3 regions of the Arthrobacter sp. L77 genome follow, and region 3 is predicted to be linked to each of the others. Evidence: riboswitches for the same ligand, from Rfam matches in the RefSeq annotation. Region 3 holds a riboswitch; each other region holds the start of a gene.
What was found. Region 3 has a riboswitch for S-adenosylmethionine ahead of RY94_RS02900 (ABC transporter substrate-binding protein). Riboswitches for the same ligand answer to the same signal wherever they lie in the genome.

Region 1 (4,206 bases), 410 kb from region 3:
GGTTGACGACGACGAAGACCGTCGCCGTCAGGAGCACCAGTCCCTGCACCAGTGGCACGTCCTGGGTCGTGACGGCCTGGAGGACCACCGAGCCAAGCCCCGAGCGTGCGAACACGGTCTCGGTGATGACGGACCCTGCGAACAGTGTTCCCACCGTGATCCCGGTGATCGTCAGGGCCGGTCCTGCCGCGTTCTTGAGCGCATGGCGGAAGAAGATCCAGGACCGTGAGGCGCCCTTCGCGCGGAGGACGTCGATGAAGGGCTGCTCGTAGACGTGGTTCATGCTCTTGAGCAGCACCTGCGCGACGGGAGCCGAGACGATGATCGCCAGGACCAGCACGGGCACTGCGAGGGACAGGAACGAGCCATCAGGGAACAGCGACATGACGCCCCAGCGGATCGAGAGCAGTTCCAGCAGCACCAGCCCGAGCCAGAACACGGGGATCGCCGAGAACAGGGGAGGCAGGTTCACCAGCACCCGACGGACGGCGTCCCGACGGGTGAGGGTCGCGGCGGCGACGAGGAGGACGGCGATCACCACGGCGATGACGAACGCCGAGCCCGCCAGGGCGACGGTCGATCCGGCGACCCCGCTGATCCGGTCACTGACCGACTGGCCGGACGCCAGCGAGTAGCCGAAGTCTCCGGAGAACAGCCCTGCCAGCTGGTGCAGGTACTGCACCATCAGCGGCTGGTCGTAGCCGTACTGACTCTTCATGGTGTCGATCGCCGCCTGGTCCACCGCTGAATCGACGGTCAGGAAGATCGTCACGGGGTCACTGGGCAGGAGCTGCACCGCGAGGAAGACGAGGGTGTAGGCGAGCCACACCACGAGGAGTGCCTGGCCGACCCGCTGGGCGAGGTAGCGTGCCACAGGTCCTATCCGCCCGTCTTCCACGCGCCCTGGAAGACGGGAGCCGTGCCGGAGGTGAACTCCACGTGCGTGTCGCTGTGGGCGCCGTACACCTGGACCTCGTCCCACAGCACCAGCGAGTAGGCCTTGTCGACGACCAAAGCCCGCTGTTCCTGGGCGAGCAGGTCATCACGCTCCGGGCCCGGGGCCGCCGCGCGTTCCGCCGCGAAGATGACGTTGAGGTCCTCGTCGCTGGTGTGCGTCATGGTGTTGTCGGCCGGTTCGAAGATCGGGCCGAGGCCGCCGTAGATGAACTGGCGGGTACCGAAGAACTCGACGTCGGGATCGGGCATGGCCGTGGCCAGGAACGTGTTGTCACCGGCCCGGTTGTCGAGTTTGACGCCGATCTCCCGCCACTGCTGTTCGATGAGTTCGAAGGCGGGTCTGATGACCACGGAGTTGTTCGAACTCGTGACGGTGACCTCGAGCTTCACCCCGTCCTTCTCCCGGATGCCGTCCGTGCCGACGTCCCATCCGGCTTCGTCGAGGAGCGCCCTGGCTTCGTCGGGCCGGTACTCGAGCTCCTCGGACAGGTCGACGAAGCCCGGGGCCTGATGATTCAGCACCGACCCGGCGAGTTCATAGCTGTCGGACAGGACGGTGTCCTTGATGCTCTGCCGGTCGATGCCGATCTGCAGCGCCCGACGGACGTTCTCGTCGGCGAGCTTGCCACTGCCGATCCGTACTGCGGCCATGTTCACGGTGAGGTCGACACCCTCGGCGGGGAGGACCTGGTTCCCGCTGGCCGTGAGGGCCTCCTCGTCGAGGGGCTGAAGGCCTCGTACCAGGTCGACCTGCCCCGACTGCACGGCGCCGGCGCGGTGGGCGACCTCCGGCAGGTACTTGACGACCACCCTGTCGAGGTAGGCGTCCCCCTGGTTCTCCGCGGTCTCCGGAGCCCAGGCATAGTCGGCTCGCTTGGCGAGCACCACCTCCTCGTCGGGCTTCTCGGACTCGAAGGTGAAGGGACCGGAGCCGGAGATCTGCGAGATGGCGGATTGTCCCGCCGCATCGAGTTCCAGGGTGGCCGGCGAGACGAGCCCCGAGGTGACCGACGACGTCGCCCGGAGGAAATTCGCGTTGGGGGAGGACAGCGTGACCTTCACCTGGTTCTCGCCGACGACCTCGGCCGAGCTGTAGCCGGCGAAATCGACATTCGGCTGGATCTGCGCGGACTCGATCCCGAGCCCCAGGGCGTCGAGGTTCAGCTTCACCGCCTCGGCGTCCAGGGGAGAACCGTCGCTGAAGGTGACTCCCGGCCGGATCGTGAAGGTGAACTCCGTTGCAGCGGCGTTGGCGGAGAACTCGGACGCGATCCAGGGAACGAGCTCGCCCTGCTCGGCGTCGAAGTAGGTGAGACGGTCCAGGACGCTGTTGAGGACGTTGGACTTCTCGTAGAAGCGTGCCGCCTGGGTCTGCCAGTTGTTGATGGGCGTGACCTCGGCGTAGACCAGGGTCCCTCCGTCGACCGGTCCACCGGTACCGGCATCCTGCGCTGCCTGAGGGGTCGACGGGGAACTGCACGCAGTGAGCGCCAGTGCGGTGAGGCCCATCATCGCGACGACACGCAGGGATCTGCGGGCTGGAGCGGGGCTGGAAGCGGGGCGGGAAGTCATGCCGGTCCTCTCGGTCGTGATCGAGGCTTCCCCATCCGCGCACGCTGCAGGCACACCCCTCAGCGAGGGTGGCACCAACGGGGGACAAGGCTATCTCCATCGGTCCTGGCAGTAGCACCGGCCCCGACGGGGTGGTTGCTGCGGCTTCAACGAGCCAGGTCTCTCAACCGCTCTGGATGGTGGTTCTGTCCTGGGGAGCGAACCCGGCGGACTATCGAATAGAACCCCAGAACGGCCGACCGATCAACACGGGCGAGTCTCAGGACGACACATTCGGGCGAGGACCCGGCGGCCGGAAGGGACCGGGCCATGGAACACGCTCGGTGGGCCCGGGCCGCGATGCGGGTCCTGCTGGACTAGACGGCGGCGAGGACGGCGAGGGTGACGAGGGCGTTGTTGGCGGCGTGGAGGAGTATCGGCGCCCAGAGGTTCCGGTGGAACCGTCGAAGGAGGGCCAGCGCGATGCCGAGGGTGAAGAGGTAGACGAACGTGAGAGGGACGAGGTGGACGGCCGCGAAGAGCGCGGCGGACAGGGTGATCGCGACTCCGGGCCGGAAGCGCCGGGTGAAACCGTCCAGGAAGGCGCCCCTGAACAGGACTTCCTCCCAGAGCGGTGTGAGGACGGCGATGATCAGGAAGCAGACGACGATCCACGGCCCGGGCAGGGCGGCGATCTCCGCGAGGGGGTCATCGGCCGTGCCGGCCGACGCCGTGTCCACCCCGAGGGAGGTCAGCGCGACGAGGACGAGGCCCTGCAGGCTGCCGCAGACGATGATGATGACCGGAATCTGCCAGAGCAGGTGGACCAGCCGGGCGGTGGGGCGTCGGAAGCCGAGATCCGCCGGGGTGAAGCGGTTCCTGCGGACGAGGTGGAGATAGAGGGCGAGCATCGCGGCCACCGTGACCGTGACGAGGAAGACCGGCAGAAGGGACGCGAGCGTGAAGTCGACGATGCCCGAGAGCCCGACGGCGACGATCGCACCGGCGGCGACGGCGATGTAGACGACCACGAACATCAAGGCCCAGGCCGCCTGGCCGAGAGTCGTGGGCGTCACCTGCCGTCCCGCGGGGTCTCGGTCGATGCTCGGACTGGCTGCCATAGGAGGATCCCCCGGTAACGATGTGACGGTGCGGTGATCCTTCACGCTATCCCCTGACGTGCTCGAAGCTCCTGCGGGAACCCGGGGTGATGCGGTCCGCTAGCCTGTCCTCATGCGCAGGACATCTGCACGACGGTCGGACACCGCTGGAGGGGAGCGCCTGCTGATCCTGTCCGCAGGGGTGGGGGCAGGGCACAACAGCGCCGCGGCGGCCGTGGAGCAGGCGTGCGCCGCGCGCGCCGACATCGCCGAAGTGCAGGTGCTCGACGTGCTGCAGGTGAGTAGCCCGCTGTACCGCGCGTTGCTGGGGAAGGGTTACTTCGTCCTGGTCGAGGGTCTGCCGTGGCTGGTGGAGTGGGGCTACGACATCAGCGACCCGCCGTTCCGGCGCCGGGGCCCGATCGACCCGTGGACACGGGCGAACGCCGTCCCGGTCATCGATGCGATCGAACGGTTCAGACCGACCGCGATCGTGTGCACGCACTTCCTGCCGGCCCAGCTGCTGGCGTCATTGCTCCTCCGCGGCGTGATCGATGCGAGGACCGCTGTCGTGACGACGGACTACGACTTCCAGGGC
Region 2 (4,206 bases), on a different contig from region 3:
AGTGCCAGCGGTCGATGCCGAGCTGGTCGGCGAGCAGGCTCTCCGCGCGGACGGCGTCGCGGATGGTGACGAACGGGAACCGTGCACCCCACGGTTCGCCGTCGGGTGCGAGGCTGGACGGCCCCGTCGAGCCGTAGCAGCCTCCCAGCATGTTGACGGACACCACGAAGTAGCGGTCGGTGTCCACCGTGCGGCCGGGGCCCACGAGGGAGTCCCACCAGCCCTCCTCCTCCGAGGCGCCGCGCGCCACGTGCGAGCTGCCGGTCAGGGCGTGCTGCACGAGGACGGCGTTGGAGCCGTCCCGGTCCAGCCGGCCCCAGGTCTCGAACGCGAGCTGGACGTCGGGCAGCTCACCCCCGGTCTCGAGGACCAGCGGGCCGACCGACGCGAAACGGAGCAGCCCGTCCCCGTGCGGCGGTGCGTCGTGGGTCCAGTCGGGCAGCGGAGCAGGAGGGTATGTGGTCACGAACGGTCAGGCCCCCTTGGCGGCGCGGAAGCCCGCATCCAGATCGGCGAGGATGTCGGTGATGTTCTCGAGGCCGACGGACAGCCGCACCAGGCCGGGTCGCACGCCCGCAGTGAGCTGGGCCTCCGCCCCGAGCTGGCTGTGCGTCGTCGACGCGGGGTGGATGACCAGCGAGCGCACGTCGCCCACGTTCGCGACGTGCGAGTGCAGTTCGAGGCCGTCGACGAAGCGCTTCCCCGCCTCCAGCCCCCCGGCGATGTCGAAGCTCACGATCGCCCCCGTGCCGTCGGGCCCGTACTTCCTCCCGCGCTCGTACCAGGGACTCGAGGCCAGGCCCGCGTAGGTGACGCGCTCGACGCCGTCGTGCCCCTCCAGCCACTCGGCGACGGCCTGTGCGTTCTGCACGTGGCGTTCGATGCGCAGGCTGAGGGTCTCGAGTCCCTGCGCGATGAGGAAGGCGTTGAACGGGGAGACGGCCGAGCCGAGGTCGCGGAGCAGCTGGACGCGGGCCTTGAGGATGTAGGCGAGGTTCGCGCCGAGCGGGCTGCCCACCCCGAGATCGCGGGCGTAGACGAGCCCCTGGTAGCTCTCGTCCGGCGTGTTGAACCCGGGGAACCGTTCGGGGTCCTGCGCGAAGTCGAAGTTGCCCGAGTCCACGATGACCCCGGCGATGGCGTTGCCGTGGCCGCCGAGGTACTTGGTGGCCGAGTGCACCACGATGTCCGCACCCCACTCGATGGGTCGGATCAGGTACGGCGTGGACAGCGTGTTGTCGACGATCAGGGGGATGCCGTGCTCGTGCGCGACGGCACTGATGCCCTCGAGGTCGAGGACGTCCTGCCGGGGGTTGGAGACGACCTCGCCGAAGAAGAGCTTGGTGTTCGGCCGGACCGCCGCGCGCCACTGCCCGAGGTCGTCGGGGTCCTCGACGAACGTGGTCTCGATCCCGAACTTCTTCAGCGTGTGCTTGAACAGGTTGTAGGTGCCGCCGTAGAGGCTGGGGCTGGCCACGATGTGGTCCCCCGCCTCCGCGATGTTGAGGACCGCGAAGGTCTCCGCGGCCTGGCCGGAGGCCAGCAGCAGGGCACCGACGCCCCCTTCGAGGCTCGCGATGCGGGTCTCGACGACCTCCTGGGTGGGGTTGCCGATGCGCGTGTAGATGGGTGCCAGCTCCGACAGGGCGAACCGGTTCGCGGCGCTGTCCGCGCTCGGGAAGACGAACGAGGTGGTCTGGTAGATGGGGAGCGCCCGCGCCCCCGTGACGGCATCCGGCACCTGGCCGGCATGGATCTGGCGTGTTTCAAAGGACCAATCGGTGGACATGGTGCTCCCTCTGATCAAGGGCTCCGCCTGTCCGATGCTCCGGTCGGTGGACACCGCTCCGGGAGACCGGACCCCGCAGGAGCCCGCGCTTGAACGGCGCCGATGGGACGCCGGACCTGGTCTTCACCCGGGGCACCCCACCGCGGTTGGAGGGTTGCCGGCCAGCAAGCCGGGGCTGTGTGCTGGCACTCATGACCTGCATTCATGTAAGCCGATCCGGGCGGATCCGGCAACCGTGTGACCCTCCGTGAAGCCGCCCGCGGGAGCGCTCCCGACCCGGTCCCGATCCTCTCCCCCGACACGCCCAGGGAGTAAGGCAACCCTTAGTCGAGACCCAGATCACTTAGTGCCAAGATAGCCGCATGCGCCTGGACCATGTATCTTATGCCTGCGAACCCGATGGACTTGCCGCGACGGCCGATCGAATCTCGGCCAAGCTCGGCGTGGAGCCGGTGAAGGGTGGTGTGCACCCCCGCTTCGGCACCCGCAACATGATTTTCCCCCTGGTCAACGGCCAGTACCTGGAGGTCGTCGAGGTGCTGAACCACCCGGCGTCGGACAAGGCCCCGTTCGGTCAGGCCGTCCGCGCCCGCTCCGAAGCCGGCGGCGGCTGGATGGGCTGGTGCGTGGCCGTCGACGATCTGGCACCGTTCGAGGAGCGCCTCGGGCGCAGCGCCGTACCCGGCAACCGGAAGTTCCCGGACGGCCAGGAGCTCACCTGGCAGCAGATCGGCATCAAGGGGCTCATCGCGGACCCCCAGGTCCCCTATCTCCTCCGCTGGGACGACGGCACGGAGGACCTCCATCCCTCGAAGGCGCGGGCCGCCTCGGTGAAGCTGGAGTGCCTCACCATCGCCGGCTCGTCGGAGCGCGTGACGGACTGGCTGGGGACGGACGTCGAGAAGACGCTCGACGACGTGCAGGTCCAGTGGATCGCCCCCAACGGGACGCCCGGTGTCATGTCGGTGACGTTCGAGACCGACAACGGGCGCGTGGAGATCTGAGCCCGCTCAGCCGCCGATCCCCAGGGCGGGCCCGAGCAGCGCGTAGCCGACGAACCCCGTGATGTCGATGAGCGCGTGGGCGATCACGAGCGGCATGACCCGCCGCGTCCGGGTGTAGAACCAGGCGAACAGCAGGCCCATCAGGACGTTCCCGATGAACGGGCCGAACCCCTGGTAGAGGTGGTAGCTGCCGCGGATGAGGGCGCTCGTGATGATGATCGCGGGCGTGGACCAGCCGAGGTCGCGCAGGCGGATGAACAGGTAGCCCACCACGATGACCTCCTCGAGCACCGCGTGCCGGAGCGCGGAGAGGACGAGCACCGGGATGGTCCACCAGTAGTCGTCGAGCGCGGCCGGCACGAGCGCCGTCGTGATCCCGAGCGCGCGGCCCCCCGTGTACACCCCGAGCGTGCCGACGGCGATGATCGCGGCGAGGCCCACCCCGACGCCGATGGTGCGCAGCGGCTGCTCGAAGGTGAGGCCGAGGCGCCGGACGGCCGAGACGCCGGGCCCGCTGAGCAGGAACAGGACGAGGGCCACGGGCATCAGCGCGAAGAGGATGTCCAGGAGCTGGTAGGCGAGGTCGAAGTATTCACGCTCGTTGAGCACCGGGTTCAGGGTGGTGGTCTGGCCGGCGAGGGGTCCTCGTGTCAGTTTGTCCGCCAGGCTGACGACGGCGTACACGCCGGACTGCCCGAGCGAGAGCCCGAAGACGATCAGCAGTTCGGCGGTGATGCGTCGCCGCGAGGTAGGACCCGCGGGGTCGTCCGCTGCGGACGGGGCGGTGGAGGACGAGGACTCGGCAGTCATGACGCTATCCTGCCAGCGGGAAGGACAGCCTGTCCCCCGATCCCGTCGTCGTCGGTCAGGGGATAGAGATGCGCCACCCGGAGCCGCGGATTACGTCACCCGATTGGGTCTTTTTGATCGCCTCCCTCAGGCCTACCGTGGACGCAGGATGCTGCCCGGCCGGGCAGCTGAACCAGGGAGGACCTTTGTCATGAGCACACAAGTTGCAGAATGCAGTGTCGCCAGCTGTTCCTTCAACGACCATTCCCATTGCAATGCAGCCGCCATCACAGTAGGCGGAGAAGAGGACCACGCGGCGTGCGCCACCTTCATCGACATCGGTGTCCACGGCGGCCTGCCCAAGGTCCTGGCCGGCGTCGGAGCGTGCCAGCGCACCGAATGCACCCACAACGATCATCTGATGTGCAACGCACCCGAAGTCCGCGTTGGCCCAGGACCCGACAACGCTGACTGCCTCACCTACATCCACCGGTAGCGCGAATCACGATCCAGCGACACTCAGCGGAATCGGCATCAGGCGGTTCACCTCCCAGGGGCAGCCCGCGGCCGGCCCAGTCAGTTCCATCACTGCGGCGGCGTGCCTAACCCCCTTGCGCCTGTCCC
Region 3 (4,206 bases):
GCGGGGTCTCTGCTACGTCATCAGCGTCGATTCCATCACCGTGACCAACCCCTTCTTCACCTCCATGGCGCAGGCGAGGATCCCGCTGGTGGGCAGGCTGTTCGTCTCCCCCGGTGTCGTGATCGCCCTCCTCGTGGTCGCCGTCGCGTTCTACGTGCTGCACCAGACGCGGTTCGGACGGACCGTGTACGCGATCGGTGGCGGCGAGTCCTCGGCGCTGCTCATGGGTCTCGCCGTCCCGCGCACCAAGGTCCTCGTGTACGGGATCAGCGGCCTGTGCTCCTCGATCGCCGGGATCCTCTTCTCGTTCTACAGCCTCTCCGGGTACAGCCTGGCGGCCACCGGGCTGGAACTCGACGCCATCGCGGCGGTCGTGGTGGGCGGGACCCTGCTGACCGGAGGGTACGGCTACGTGCTCGGCTCCCTGACGGGGGTGCTCGTGCTCGGGATCGTCCAGACCTTCATCTCCTACGAGGGCACGCTGAGCTCCTGGTGGACGCGCATCGTGATCGGCGCCCTGCTCCTCGTCTTCATCCTGCTGCAGAAACTCTTCACCCGGAAGGTCAGGCTCACCTGAGGCCGCGGGGTCCCGGCGGCTACGCTGTGGCCCATGACTGTTCTAGTGTTCCTGGACCCGGCCCATGACGACGGCAGGGTGGTCGACGCGTCCCAGCCGCAGCTGATGGCCACCGACCTCGGCGCCACCCGCGGGGACGGCCTCTTCGAATCCCTGCTCGCCGTCGACGGAGCCCCCCGCAAGGAGCAGGCGCACCTGGCCCGCCTCGCGTCGTCGGCCGCCGCCCTGGACCTCACCGTGCCGGACGCCGAGGCCTGGAGCCGCGCGATCCGCACGGGCCTGCGCGAGTTCGCGGCCGCGGAACCGGACCAGGGACACGCCGTCGTGAAGCTGATCGCCACCCGCGGGGTGGAGGGCGCCGGGCGGGCCACGGCCTGGGTGCAGGTGGCCCGCGTGCCGGAGGCCACCCTCCGGCAGCGCGAGACGGGCCTGAGGGTCCTCTTCCTCGAGCGCGGGTACGACAGCACCGTCGCCCAGCGCGCGCCCTGGCTGCTCATGGGCGCGAAGACCCTCTCCTACGCCGTGAACATGGCCGCCGTCCGGTACGCGAAGGCGCACGGGGCCGACGACGTCATCTTCACCTCCTCCGACGGCAAGGTCCTGGAAGGCCCGACGTCGACCGTGCTCCTCGCCTACGAGCGCGACGGCCGGAAGACCCTCCTCACGCCGCAGCTCGAGAGCGGGATCCTCCCGGGAACCTCGCAGAGCGCGCTGTTCGCCGCGGCGAAGGAGCAGGGGTGGGAGCTCGGCTACGGGCCGCTGGAACCGCGCGATCTCCTCGAGGCCGACGCCGTGTGGCTGATCTCGAGCATCCGGCTCCTCGCGCCGGTGCTCTCGCTGGACGGCCAGGAGCTGCGCACCTCGACCGCCCTGACGGCCGAACTCACCGATCTCGTGGACCGTTTCGTGTAATCTCCGCCACAAAAGGGCGCCCTGAGGCCCTTCTGCTACGTCAAGTGTCGGTTTCCGGCACCTCCCGTTTTGACCCGATGCTCCGTGCTGCCCTAGCGTTTTGCCTGCAATCAAGAGTTCCAGCCCTCGGCCCTGGCCGGCTGGACAGCAACCCTCTCCCGTAGTGGGGTGCTCCAGGTGAAGATTCGGCCGCCGGGACAAGTCCCCCGGTTGGCAAGTACGGCGTCGTGCGGCCTGTCCCGGACCATTCCCCGGTGACGGAACCCGCACCCTCGCACAGCCCAGAACAGTGAGCGTGTCACCCAGCAGCCTGTCCCCAGTCGCCGTGATCCGGCGTCCCCCGCACCATCCCCCGTTCCCCGCGCCCCCATCCGGGCCGGCACTTCGAAGGACACCATGAACATCTCCCGCAAGGTCCTGGCGGCTTTCGCCGTCCCCTTCCTCGCCCTGACCGTCTCCTGCGGCAGCGGCAGCAGCGAGCCCACCGAGACCACCGACGCCCTGGCCGGCAGCGACCAGCAGTCGCTCGACCAGTACACGACCGACACCACCACGCCGATCGACGAGATCGACGTCGCGGAGCTCGGCCTCGTCACCGACGGCACGCTGCGCGTCGGCACGCTCTCCGACGCCCCGCCGAACATCTTCCTCGAGGACGGCGTCTTCACCGGCTACGACAACGAGCTGCTGCGCGCCATCGGCGACAAGCTGGGCCTCGAGGTCGAGTTCGCGTCCACCGACTTCTCCGCGCTCCTCGCCCAGGTGCAGAACAAGCAGTTCGACGTCGGATCCTCCTCGATCTCCACCACCGCGGAGCGCCGCGAGAACGTCGGCTTCACCAACGGCTACGACTTCGGCTACATGGCCGTCGTCACGAAGAACGGCTCCTCCGTCACGGGCTTCGACTCCCTCTCGGAGAGCACCCGCATCGGCGTGGTCCAGGGCACCGTCCAGGACGACTACGTCTCCAACACCCTCGGCCTCGAGCCGGTGCGCTTCCCCGACTACAACACCGTCTACGCGAACGTGAAGAACGGACAGGTGGACGCCTGGGTGGCCCCGTCGCAGCAGGCCACCGGCCAGGTGAAGGACGGCGACGACACCACGATCGCCGAGACCATCATCAACACCGAGAACTTCACCGCGTACGCCGTGAACAGCGACAACCAGCCGCTCATCGACGCCCTCAACGCGGGCCTCGACGCCGTCGTCGCCGACGGCACGTGGACCGAGCTCACCGAGGAGTGGTACCCGGACCGCGAGATGCCCTCCGACTGGAAGCCCGGCAGCAAAGCCGTGGAAGTAGAGTAGCGGTCCCTGCATGGATGCCCTCGAACAGCTCGGGAAGACCTTCTTCGACTGGGAGGCGATGGCGGCCGTCCTGCCGGACCTGCTGACCGTCGGACTGCCGAACACGCTCATGCTCGCCCTGGCGTCGGGGATCATCGGGACGATCGTCGGCATGATCCTCGCCGTCATGGGGATCTCGCGCAACCGCGTGCTGCGGTGGATCGCCCGCATCTACACGGACATCTTCCGCGGGCTGCCCGCCGTCGTGATCATCCTGCTCATCGGACTCGGGCTCGGCCCGATCCTCCGGGAGATCACGGGCAGCACGAGCCCGTACCCGCTGGGCATCCTCGCCCTCTCGCTGATCGCCTCGGCGTACATCGGCGAGATCTTCCGCTCCGGGATCCAGAGCGTGGAGAAGGGACAGCTGGAGGCGTCGCGGGCCCTCGGCTTCAGCTACGGCTCGTCGATGCAGCTCGTCGTGATCCCCCAGGGCGTGCGGCGCGTGCTGCCGGCCCTGGTGAACCAGTTCATCTCGCTCATCAAGGAGTCCTCGCTCATCTACTTCATCGGCCTCGTCGCCAGTGAGCGCGAGCTCTTCCGGGTGGGCAACGACGCCGCGAGCAACACCGGCAACCTGTCACCGCTCATCGCGGCCGGTGTGCTCTACCTGTGCCTGACCATCCCGCTCACGCACCTGGTCAACTTCATCGACAACCGGCTCCGCGTGGGCAAGAAGCAGAAGCCCGAACCGGACGAACTGGCCGCGAAGATCGGTGAAGGAGCGAAGGCATGAAGACGATCGAATCAGGGACCCTGACGGGGAAGAACCTGCACCTGTCCTTCGGCTCCAACCACGTGCTGCGCGGGATCGACCTGCACGTGGAGCGGGGCACGACGGCGTCCGTCATCGGCCCCTCCGGGTCCGGCAAGTCCACCCTCCTGCGCGTCCTGAACCGGCTCATCGAACCGGATCAGGGGGACATCCTCCTGGACGGCCGGTCCGTCCTGAAGGACAACCCGGACGAGCTGCGACGGCGCATCGGCATGGTGTTCCAGCAGTTCAACCTGTTCCCGCACAAGACCGTGCTGGACAACGTCTCCCTCGCGCTGCGCAAGCTCCGGAGGATGTCGGCGGACGAGGCCCGGAGCAAGGCCCTCGCCCAGCTGGACCTCGTGGGCCTGAAGCACAAGGCCGACGTCCGCCCCGGCAACCTCTCCGGCGGCCAGCAGCAGCGCGTCGCGATCGCCCGCGCGCTGGCCATGGACCCGGAGGTCATGTTCTTCGACGAGGCCACCTCCGCACTGGACCCCGAGCTCGTCAAGGGCGTCCTGGCACTCATGGCGGATCTCGCGACGGCGGGCATGACCATGGTCGTGGTCACCCACGAGATGGGCTTCTCCCGCAACGTCTCCGACACCGTGAC

Region 1: it holds a riboswitch for S-adenosylmethionine, as region 3 does, so the genes downstream of both, RY94_RS04825 (ABC transporter substrate-binding protein) here and RY94_RS02900 (ABC transporter substrate-binding protein) in region 3, are expected to answer to the same signal.
Region 2: it holds a riboswitch for S-adenosylmethionine, as region 3 does, so the genes downstream of both, RY94_RS15670 (bifunctional o-acetylhomoserine/o-acetylserine sulfhydrylase) here and RY94_RS02900 (ABC transporter substrate-binding protein) in region 3, are expected to answer to the same signal.

What each region holds. Positions count from the first base shown of each region.
Region 1 is NZ_JWSU01000004.1:476,427-480,632, reverse strand. Features, by position in the region: gene RY94_RS04830 (ABC transporter permease) at 1-874, opposite strand, end outside; gene RY94_RS04825 (ABC transporter substrate-binding protein) at 880-2,529, opposite strand; SAM riboswitch class I at 2,623-2,712, opposite strand; gene RY94_RS04820 (CPBP family intramembrane glutamic endopeptidase) at 2,886-3,629, opposite strand; gene RY94_RS04815 (MGDG synthase family glycosyltransferase) at 3,742-4,206, shown strand, end outside.
Region 2 is NZ_JWSU01000008.1:174,734-178,939, reverse strand. Features, by position in the region: gene metX (homoserine O-acetyltransferase MetX) at 1-466, opposite strand, end outside; gene RY94_RS15670 (bifunctional o-acetylhomoserine/o-acetylserine sulfhydrylase) at 473-1,789, opposite strand; SAM riboswitch class IV at 1,870-1,986, opposite strand; gene RY94_RS15665 (VOC family protein) at 2,152-2,793, shown strand; gene RY94_RS15660 (CPBP family intramembrane glutamic endopeptidase) at 2,800-3,603, opposite strand; gene RY94_RS17560 (DUF1540 domain-containing protein) at 3,794-4,078, shown strand.
Region 3 is NZ_JWSU01000004.1:63,030-67,235, reverse strand. Features, by position in the region: gene yjfF (galactofuranose ABC transporter, permease protein YjfF) at 1-577, shown strand, start outside; gene RY94_RS02905 (aminodeoxychorismate lyase) at 611-1,489, shown strand; SAM riboswitch class IV at 1,598-1,715, shown strand; gene RY94_RS02900 (ABC transporter substrate-binding protein) at 1,886-2,800, shown strand; gene RY94_RS02895 (amino acid ABC transporter permease) at 2,811-3,575, shown strand; gene RY94_RS02890 (amino acid ABC transporter ATP-binding protein) at 3,572-4,206, shown strand, end outside.